2 regions of the Methylobacterium flocculans genome follow, and region 2 is predicted to be linked to the other one. Evidence: predicted binding sites of a transcription regulator. Region 2 holds the regulator's gene; the other holds the start of a gene.
What was found. The regulator PhoB, encoded in region 2, activates phosphate uptake and scavenging genes when phosphate is short. The targets are predictions, from matches to a motif close to TGTCATNNANCTGTCAT.
Positions count from the first base shown of each region.

Region 1 (4,413 bases), 1.8 Mb from region 2:
CCGTCGCATCAGGGCATCGCGCAGGGTCTTCGCAACGATCGAAGCGGCCGCGATCTGCGGCACCAGCCGGTCGCCACCGATCACGGCCTGGCAGGGGAGGTCGATCCCCGGCACCACGTCGCGACCATCGACGCGCACCGGTGCGTCACGTTCGAGGGCCGACACGGCCCGCCGCATGGCGTCGAGCGTGGCACCACGCACGTTGAGCCGATCCACCAGGGCGCGTGAGCCGGCCGCCACCGCGACCTGCGCCCGCGCACGGATCAGGGGCGTCAGGGCCTCACGCTCGGATGCCTTCAGGCGCTTGCTGTCGTCGAGACGCGCGAGCAGATCGGATGGGAACACGGCCGGATCGAACCAGACCGCCGCGACGATGACGGGTCCGCAGAGCGCCCCGCGTCCGACCTCGTCGCAGCCGATCACGGCCGGGTAGGTCGAAGCCAGGCTCGGGTCGAACGGCGGCATTGCAGGGAGATCCGGAACGGGTGTGATTGCCGTCGGTCCCTAGCGTGGCACCGACGGCCGGTCCACGTCTCAGCCGAGCCCGACCACGCTCCGGGGCGCTTTACCCGCGGCCCATGTCCGGGCGGGCGCCGTTCCATGGGCGATGGCAATGTTGTCGTAGAACTGACGCGCGCTCTCCGCCCAGGTGTAGCGCAGGGCCTCCGCGCGGCACTGCGCGCGCGGAATCTGGAGGGCGGCGAGGGCGGCGGTCGCCAAGTTAGTGTCGAGAACGCCGACGCCGGTGCCGCCAATGACGTCGAGAGGGCCGGTGACCGGGAAGGCTGCGACCGGGACACCGCAAGCGAGGGCCTCGAGCAGTACGATCCCGAAGGTGTCGGTCAGGCTCGGAAACACGAAGACGTCGGCGGCGGCGTAGATGTCGGCGAGGTCGGCCCCGGTCCGCGTCCCAAGGAAGCGGACACCGGGATCGATGGCGGAGAGGCGCGCCCGATCCGGCCCGTCGCCGACGACGACTTTCGTGCCCGGCAGGTCGAGGCTCAGGAAGGCGTCGAGGTTCTTCTCCACCGCGAGCCGGCCGACGGACAGGAAGATCGGTCGCGGCAGGCCGGCCAGGATCGCGGGCTCCGGCGATCCGGGTTCCCGGGGGCGGAACAGGTCGGTATCGACGCCCCGCGTCCAGCGCATCAGGTTGGTGAAGCCGCGCCCGCCGAGGTCGCGCTCCAGCGATGGCGTCGAGACCATCGTGCCGTTCGAGGCGCCGTGGAACCGGCGCAGCCACGCATAGCTCCAGGCTTCCGGCACGGGTGCGCGAGCAGAGAGATATTCTGGAAATCGCGTGTGATAGCTCGTCGTGAAGGGGCGGCGATGTGCGAGGCAGTAGCGGCGCGTCGCGAAGCCGACCGTACCCTCCGTCGAGATATGGACGTGGGTGGGACGCAGGTCGTCCCAGAGCCGGGCCACATGCCGCTTCGTGGCATAGGCGAGACGGATCTCTGGGTATCCCGGCAGCGGCAGCGAGGCGAAGTCCTGGTGCGTCAGAAAGATCGGCTCGAACCCGAAGGCGGGACCAGCCGCCGCCATGTTCTCCAGGGAACGGACGACGCCGTTGACCTGCGGGTGCCAGGCATCGGTGGCGATGAGGAGTCTCACGCGACGGCTCGCGCCCCACGGGCATGCGGATGCCCGATGGCATCGGTCCGGGCGGCGCGGGCGCGCAACAGGGTCGGATAGTGGAGCACCTCCATTGTGCCGTCGTAGTGCTCGACGATGGCGGTACAGGATTCCACCCAGTCGCCGGTGTTCAGGTAGGTCAGTCCATTGATCTGGCGGTTGGCCGCATGGTGGATATGCCCGCAGATGACGCCGTCCGCGCCGACGCGCTTGGCCTCGGCACTCAACAGTTCCTCGAACTTCCCGATGAAGTTGACGGCGTTCTTGACGCGCAGCTTGGCCCAGGCCGAGAGCGACCAGTAGGCGAGCCCGAGGCGCCGGCGCGCGGTGTTGACGTAGGTGTTGACGAAGAGCGCGAAGGTGTAGGCGCCGTCTCCCAGGAAGGCGAGCCACTTGGCGTGGCGCACCACCATGTCGAACTGGTCGCCGTGAATGACGAGGTAACGCTTGCCGTCCGCGGCCACGTGTACCCGCTGGTCGGCGATCTCGATCCCGCCGAATGTCATGCCGATATAATCGCGCAGGAACTCGTCGTGGTTGCCGGGGACGTAGACCAGCGTCGAGCCCTTGCGGACCTTGCGCATGAGCTTCTGCACCACGTCGTTGTGGCTCTGCGGCCAGTACCAGCCCGATTTCAGCTGCCAGCCGTCCACGATGTCGCCGACGAGATAGATCTCGTCCGCATCGTAGTCGCGCAGAAACTCCAGGAGGAGGTCCGCCTGACACCCCTTTGTGCCGAGGTGCATGTCGGACAGGAACAAGGTCCGGACGCGGGTCGTATCGGTATCTTCGCCCACGCTCGCCTCCGGGACAGCCTCCGATACGACGAGCCAAACCGGATTCCCGTATCAGTTTGATGACGCCACGGTCAGCGACCACACGGCTCTTCGGCGACGCGACGTAAGCTCTTCTTCCACGAAAAAAATTTTGATTTGGAACCAAGTATTTCGGGTTTTCCATTCGCCCCGAAGGCGGGCATAGTCGCGCTCAAGGTGCCCCACCGGGCCGCGTCCGTGGACGCATGACCGGAGCCCATCGAGGCGAACTAAGGGTGCCGTCCCCGGGGACGACGACGCTGAAACGGCCCAGCGGTGTGCGCACGTCGAGCGCGTGACCCGGCCCATGGAGAAGAGGCTTGAGGTATTCGGTGGCGCTCGCGGCCAGCGGCGTTGAAGGTAGACCTTCGGCGCCGGCGGACATCCCTCCGGCATCCGTCTGAATGCTGAGCGCCAACGCGATCGTCCCGCGATTCATCTAACCCGCAGCCGCCAAGGACATCCCGATTCGACTCGGGCCGGTCCGCGCGGTTCGCCCCACCCATCGACGCATCTGTGCCGCCGCGCGAACCTAGTCCGCGGGCGCATTGTCAAACACGGAGAACACATCATGGCGGCAACGCGACGTCCCGGCCGGAACCACCTCTTCGTTCCGGGCCCGACGAACATCCCGGATCGCGTGATGCGCGCGATGATCGTCCAGTCCGAGGATCACCGCTCGGTGGACTTTCCTGCGCTGACGAAGCCGCTCTTCGAGGAAAGCAAGGCTGTCTACGGTTCGACGGACGGCACCATCTTCCTGTTTCCGGCGTCCGGCACGGGCATCTGGGAATCGGCCCTGACGAATACGCTTTCGCGCGGTGACAAGGTCCTGGCCTCACGCTTCGGCCAGTTCAGCCATCTCTGGATCGACATGGCCCAGCGCCTCGGCCTGGAAGTCGTCGTGCAGGACGAAGAGTGGGGCACCGGGGCCAATCCTGAGCGGATCGGCGAGGCCCTGCGGGCTGACAAGAACCACGAGATCAAGGCCGTGATGGTGGTCCACAACGAGACCGCCACCGGCGTCACCAGCGATGTCGGCGCCGTGCGCAAGGCCATCGACGCCGCCGGTCACCCGGCGCTCCTGTTCGTGGACGGCGTCTCCTCCATCGGCTCGCTGCCGTTCAAAATGGACGAGTGGAAGGTCGATTGCGCGATTGCGGGTTCACAGAAAGGCCTGATGCTCCCCGCCGGCCTCGGCGTGATCTGCGTCAGCCCGAAGGCGCTGAAGGCAGCCGATACCTCATCGGGTCAGAACGACCGCCTCGCGCATGTCTACTTCGACTGGGCTGACCACCAGAAGCAGAACCCGAGCGGCTACTTCCCCTACACCCCGTCGCTGCCGCTGCTCTACGGTCTGCGCGAAGCCCTCGCCTGCTTGAAGGAAGAGGGTCTGGAGAACGTCTTCCATCGCCATCACGTGCTCGGCGAGGCGACCCGCCAGGCCGTGGCCGCCTGGGAACTGAAGACCTGCGCTAAGGAGCCGAAGTGGAACTCCGATACCGTCACGGCGATCGTCGTTCCGGAGGGCGTCGATGCTGCCGCCATCATCAAGCACGCCTATGTGCGCTACAACCTCGCCCTCGGCGCCGGCCTGAGCCAGGTGGCCGGCAAGGTGTTCCGCATCGGCCACGTGGGTGACATGAACGAGCTGTCTCTGCTCGGCGCCATCGCGGGCGCAGAGATGTCGCTCCTCGACAACGGCGTGAAGGTGCAGCCCGGCTCCGGCGTCGCCGCGGCCTCGAGCTACCTGCGCGAGAACCCGCTGGCGAAGGCCTGACGTTTCGGTGACGGGGCGGGCGAGCCCGCCCCGTGACACCCCACGACCCTACCCGTGACCCGGCCGGATCGGCCAGAGGATTCCATGACGAAGAAGATCGTGTTCCTCGACCGCGAGTCCCTGGACGCCAAGGTCCGCCCCTTCAGCTTCCCGCACGATTACGTCGAGCACGAATCGACCTGG
Region 1 covers NZ_CP107532.1:528,093-532,505, reverse strand. The annotation lists gene OF380_RS02355 (ribonuclease HII) at 1-465, opposite strand, end outside; gene OF380_RS02350 (glycosyltransferase family 4 protein) at 535-1,614, opposite strand; gene OF380_RS02345 (UDP-2,3-diacylglucosamine diphosphatase) at 1,611-2,381, opposite strand; gene OF380_RS02340 (aminotransferase class V-fold PLP-dependent enzyme) at 3,022-4,230, shown strand; gene OF380_RS02335 (D-2-hydroxyacid dehydrogenase) at 4,315-4,413, shown strand, end outside.
Region 1: the regulator PhoB is predicted to act here: its motif matches at 2,481-2,497, upstream of OF380_RS02345 (UDP-2,3-diacylglucosamine diphosphatase).

Region 2 (4,413 bases):
TCTCGCCCTACCCGAACTGGCAGCAGCTCGCCTGGGCCGGCGCCCTCCTCATCACCATCACGATCCTCGCCCTGTCGGTCGTGGCCCGCTTCGTCATCAAGACCGATCGGTCGCGCTGACCCTCAGCGCGCCGCCTTGCCCTCTCCCATCTTCGATCGACAGGATGCCGAACCGATGAACGCCGCCCCCGCGATCACCCAAGCGCAGCTCACCGGACGCCACAAGGCCGACGAGAATTCCCCGGTCCGCATCGCCGTCAGGGACCTGAACTTCTACTACGGCAGCTTCCACGGCCTGAAGTCGGTCAACCTCAACTTCCACGATCGCCAGGTCACGGCGCTGATCGGCCCGTCGGGCTGCGGGAAGTCGACCCTTCTGCGCACCTTCAACCGGATCTACAGCCTCTATCCGGAGCAGCGCGCGGAAGGCGAGATCCTCCTCGACGGCCAGAACGTCCTCGATGCCAAGGTCGACCTGAACGAGTTGCGCTCGCGTATCGGCATGGTGTTCCAGAAGCCGACGCCCTTCCCGATGTCGATCTACGACAACGTCGCCTTCGGCCTGCGCCTCTACGAGAAGCTGCCCAAGGCCGACCTCGACGTCCGCGTCGAGGAATCCCTGCGCAAGGCCGCCCTCTGGGACGAGGTCAAGGACAAGCTCAAGCAGTCCGGCATGGGCCTGTCCGGCGGTCAGCAGCAGCGCCTCTGCATCGCCCGCACCGTGGCCCAGCGCCCCGAGGTCATCCTGTTCGACGAGCCGACCTCGGCCCTCGACCCGATCTCGACGGGCCGCATCGAGGAGCTGATCGAGCAGTTGCGCTCCGAATTCACGATCGTCATCGTGACGCACAACATGCAGCAGGCCGCGCGCATCTCGCAGTTCACCGCCTTCATGTATCTCGGCGAACTCGTGGAGTTCGGCCCGACCACGCGCATCTTCATGAACCCGGAGAAGCGCCAGACCCAGGACTACATCACCGGCCGGTTCGGCTGATCCACGGCGGCCCGTGGCGGACCTTTCCCCGGTCCGCGCCCGACCCCATCGCCCTGGCGGCCCCCGGACAGGCGGGCCCGATCGCGGAGTGCGACCCCCATGTCCGACCACATCGTCAAGTCCTACGACACGGACCTTGAAAATCTGCGCCGCTCGATCTCCGAGATGGGCGGCATCGCCGAGAAGATGATGGCGGAAGCGAGCCAGGCCCTGGTGCGCCGGGACGCCGTCCTCGCCCAGGCGGTGATCGGCGCCGACGTGCGCCTCGATATCCTCCAGCGCGAGATCGAGGAGCGGGCGATCCTGCTCATCGCCCGGCGCCAGCCCCTGGCGATCGACCTGCGCGAGACGGTCACGGCCATCCGCGTCTCGAACGACATCGAGCGCATCGGCGATCTCGCCAAGAACATCGCCAAGCGCGTGGTGGCGATCGCCGACCAGATCCAGCCGCAGAAGATCGTCATCGGCGTCCAGCACATGAGCGACCTGGTGCAGGAGCAGCTCAAGGACGTGCTCGACGCCTATGCGGGCCGCGACACCAAGGCGGCGCTCGACGTGTGGGAGCGGGACGACGCCATCGACGCGCTCTACAACTCGCTGTTCCGCGAGCTCCTGACCTACATGATGGAGGATCCGCGCAACATCTCGTTCTGCACGCACCTCCTGTTCGTGGCCAAGAACATCGAGCGCATCGGCGACCACACCACCAACATCGCCGAGACGATCCACTACCTCGTCACCGGCGAGAACCTGCTGGCGGAGCGGGAGCGTCCGAAGAACGACGCCTCCAACTACGCGACGGTGGAGATGCCCGGCGCGGTCTGAGGATCGCGCCGCACGGAAAGCACACGGATGAGTACGCGTATCCTGATCGTCGAGGACGAGGAGGCCCTGACCCTCCTCCTCCGCTACAACCTCGAGGCCGAGGGCTTCATCGTCGACTCGGCCGCGCGGGGCGACGAGGCCGACCTGCGCCTGCAGGAGCAGGTGCCCGACCTCGTCCTCCTCGACTGGATGCTGCCGGCCCTCTCCGGCATCGAACTGTGCCGGCGCATCCGGGCGCGGCGCGAGACCGAGCGCCTGCCGGTGATCATGCTCACCGCCCGGGGCGAGGAGGGCGACCGCATCCGGGGCCTCGGCACGGGGGCGGACGACTACATCGTCAAGCCGTTCTCGGTGCCGGAACTGCTCGCCCGCGTGCGCGCGCTGCTGCGCCGGGCGAAGCCCGCGCACGTGGCCAACCTGCTGGTGGCGGGCGACATCGAGCTCGACCGGGTCAGCCACCGCATCCGTCGCGAGGGCCGGGAGATCCATCTCGGACCCACCGAGTTCAAGCTCCTCGAATTCCTGATGCAGAGCCCCGGCCGGGTCTTCTCCCGCGAGCAACTCCTCGACGGGGTCTGGGGCCACGACGTCTACATCGACGAACGCACCGTGGACGTCCATGTGGGCCGCCTGCGCAAGGCGCTGAACCGCCCGCGCCAGAGCGACCCGATCCGCACCGTACGCGGCTCGGGCTACTCCTTCGACGAGATGTTCGAGGGGGAGTAGGCGGCAACATTTCCGGCTGGCGTTGACCCCCGCGGCCGGACCCTGATCCCGCGTGCGCGGAAAAAGTCCGGCATCGGGCCCGTCCGCGTTCAGACGATGCTGCGCACCGTGCCGCCATCGACCCGCAGGGCCGCGCCGCTGGTGGCGCTGGCGGCCGGGCTGCAGACGTAGGCCACCATGCTGGCCACCTCCTCGACGGTGGCGAGCCGCCCGATCAGCGAGGTCGGGCGGTGTTCGGCCACGAAGGCCCGGCCCGCCGCGTCGAGATCGACCTCGCCGCCTCCCGATGCCGGCGCCATGCTCCGCATGAAATCGGCGACGCCCTCCGAGAGGGTCGGCCCGGGCAGGACGCTGTTCACGGTGACGCCGCTGCCCGCGACCGTCTCGGCGAGGCCGCGCGCGACGGCGAGTTGGGCCGTCTTCGTCATGCCGTAATGCACCATCTCCACCGGGATGTTCACGCCCGATTCGCTGGAGATGAAGACCACGCGGCCCCAGCCGCGCTGGACCATGCCGGGCGTATAGGCACGCGACAGGCGCACCCCGCTCATCACGTTGGTCTCGAAGAAGCGGTGCCAATCCTCGTCCGGGATCTCGAAGAAGGGTTTCGGCTCGAAGATGCCCGTGTTGTTCACCAGGATGTCGATGTCCGGCAGGCCCGCGACCACGCGGGCGGTGCCGTCCGGGTTGGCCACGTCGCCCGGCGCGCCGATGAAGCCCGCATGGCCCGTCTCGCGCTTGAGGCGGTCGATGGCGTCGCGGACCCGGTCCTGCGTGCGCCCGTTGATCGCCACGGTGGCGCCCATCTCTGCGAGCGCCCTCGCGATGGCGTAGCCGATGCCGCCCGTGGAGCCGGTGACGAGGGCGCGCCGGCCCGACAGGTCGATGTTCATGGACTCGTCCTCGCGTGGGAATTGCCGGGTCAACGCCCGGCGCGACCGTTGGTGCGATCGGCGGTCATGCCTCCGGCGCAAAGCCTGCGCGCTCCGCCGTCACCCCTCCGGCTGGCGCCGCAGCACGCTCGCCACCGCGCCGAAGGCGGCGAGCCCCACGGCGCACCACAGGGTGGCGGAGACCGGCCCGGCGGGGGGCGCCCCCTGGTGCAGGCCGAAGATCACCGCCACCAGGGCGGCCCCGAAGGACTGGCCGGTGAGGCGGGCGGTCGATTGCATGCCGCTCGCCCCGCCGCTGCGGTCGCGGGGCGCGCTCGTGATGATGACCTTGTTGTTGGGGGATTGGAACAGACCGAAGCCGAGGCCGCACAGGGTCAGGCGCCAGCCGATGTCGAGGTGCGAGGCGCCCTCCGGCAACAGCGCGATGGCGGCGAGCCCCGTGGCCATCAGGGCGAGGCCGAGGCCGCCGAGCAGCCCCGGCGCGTAGCGGTCGGCGAGGCGCCCCGAGATCGGCGCCGTCAGCGCGATGGCGATGGGCCAGGGCGTCATCAGGAAGCCGGTCTGCGTCTCGGAGAGGCGCAGCACGTCCTGGAAATAGAAGGGCAGGGCGACGTAGGCCATCATCTGCGCTCCGAACGCGGCGATGGAGGTCGCCATCGAGAGGGCGAAGGCGGGAATCCGCAGGAGGTCCACGGGCAGGAGCGGGCGGGCGAGACGCGTCTGCGTCCAGACGAAGACCGTGCCGACGGCGAGCGCCGCGCCGATCTCCGCCAGCGCCAGGCCCCGCGTGGCCGGATCGCCGAGGCCGTCGACGCCGATGATGAGGAGGCCGAAGGTCAGGGCGTTGAGGAGCGCGCTGCGGACATCGAAGCGGCCCCCGCTCCGGGGCGTCACCGGCAGGGTGCGCGCGCCGACCGTCAGGGCGATGAGCCCCACGGGCAGGTTGACGAGGAACAGCCAGGGCCAGCTCGCCACG
Region 2 covers NZ_CP107532.1:2,366,094-2,370,506, forward strand. The annotation lists gene pstA (phosphate ABC transporter permease PstA) at 1-119, shown strand, start outside; gene pstB (phosphate ABC transporter ATP-binding protein PstB) at 175-993, shown strand; gene phoU (phosphate signaling complex protein PhoU) at 1,093-1,818, shown strand; gene phoB (phosphate regulon transcriptional regulator PhoB) at 1,846-2,544, shown strand; gene OF380_RS10965 (SDR family NAD(P)-dependent oxidoreductase) at 2,634-3,437, opposite strand; gene OF380_RS10970 (MFS transporter) at 3,537-4,413, opposite strand, start outside.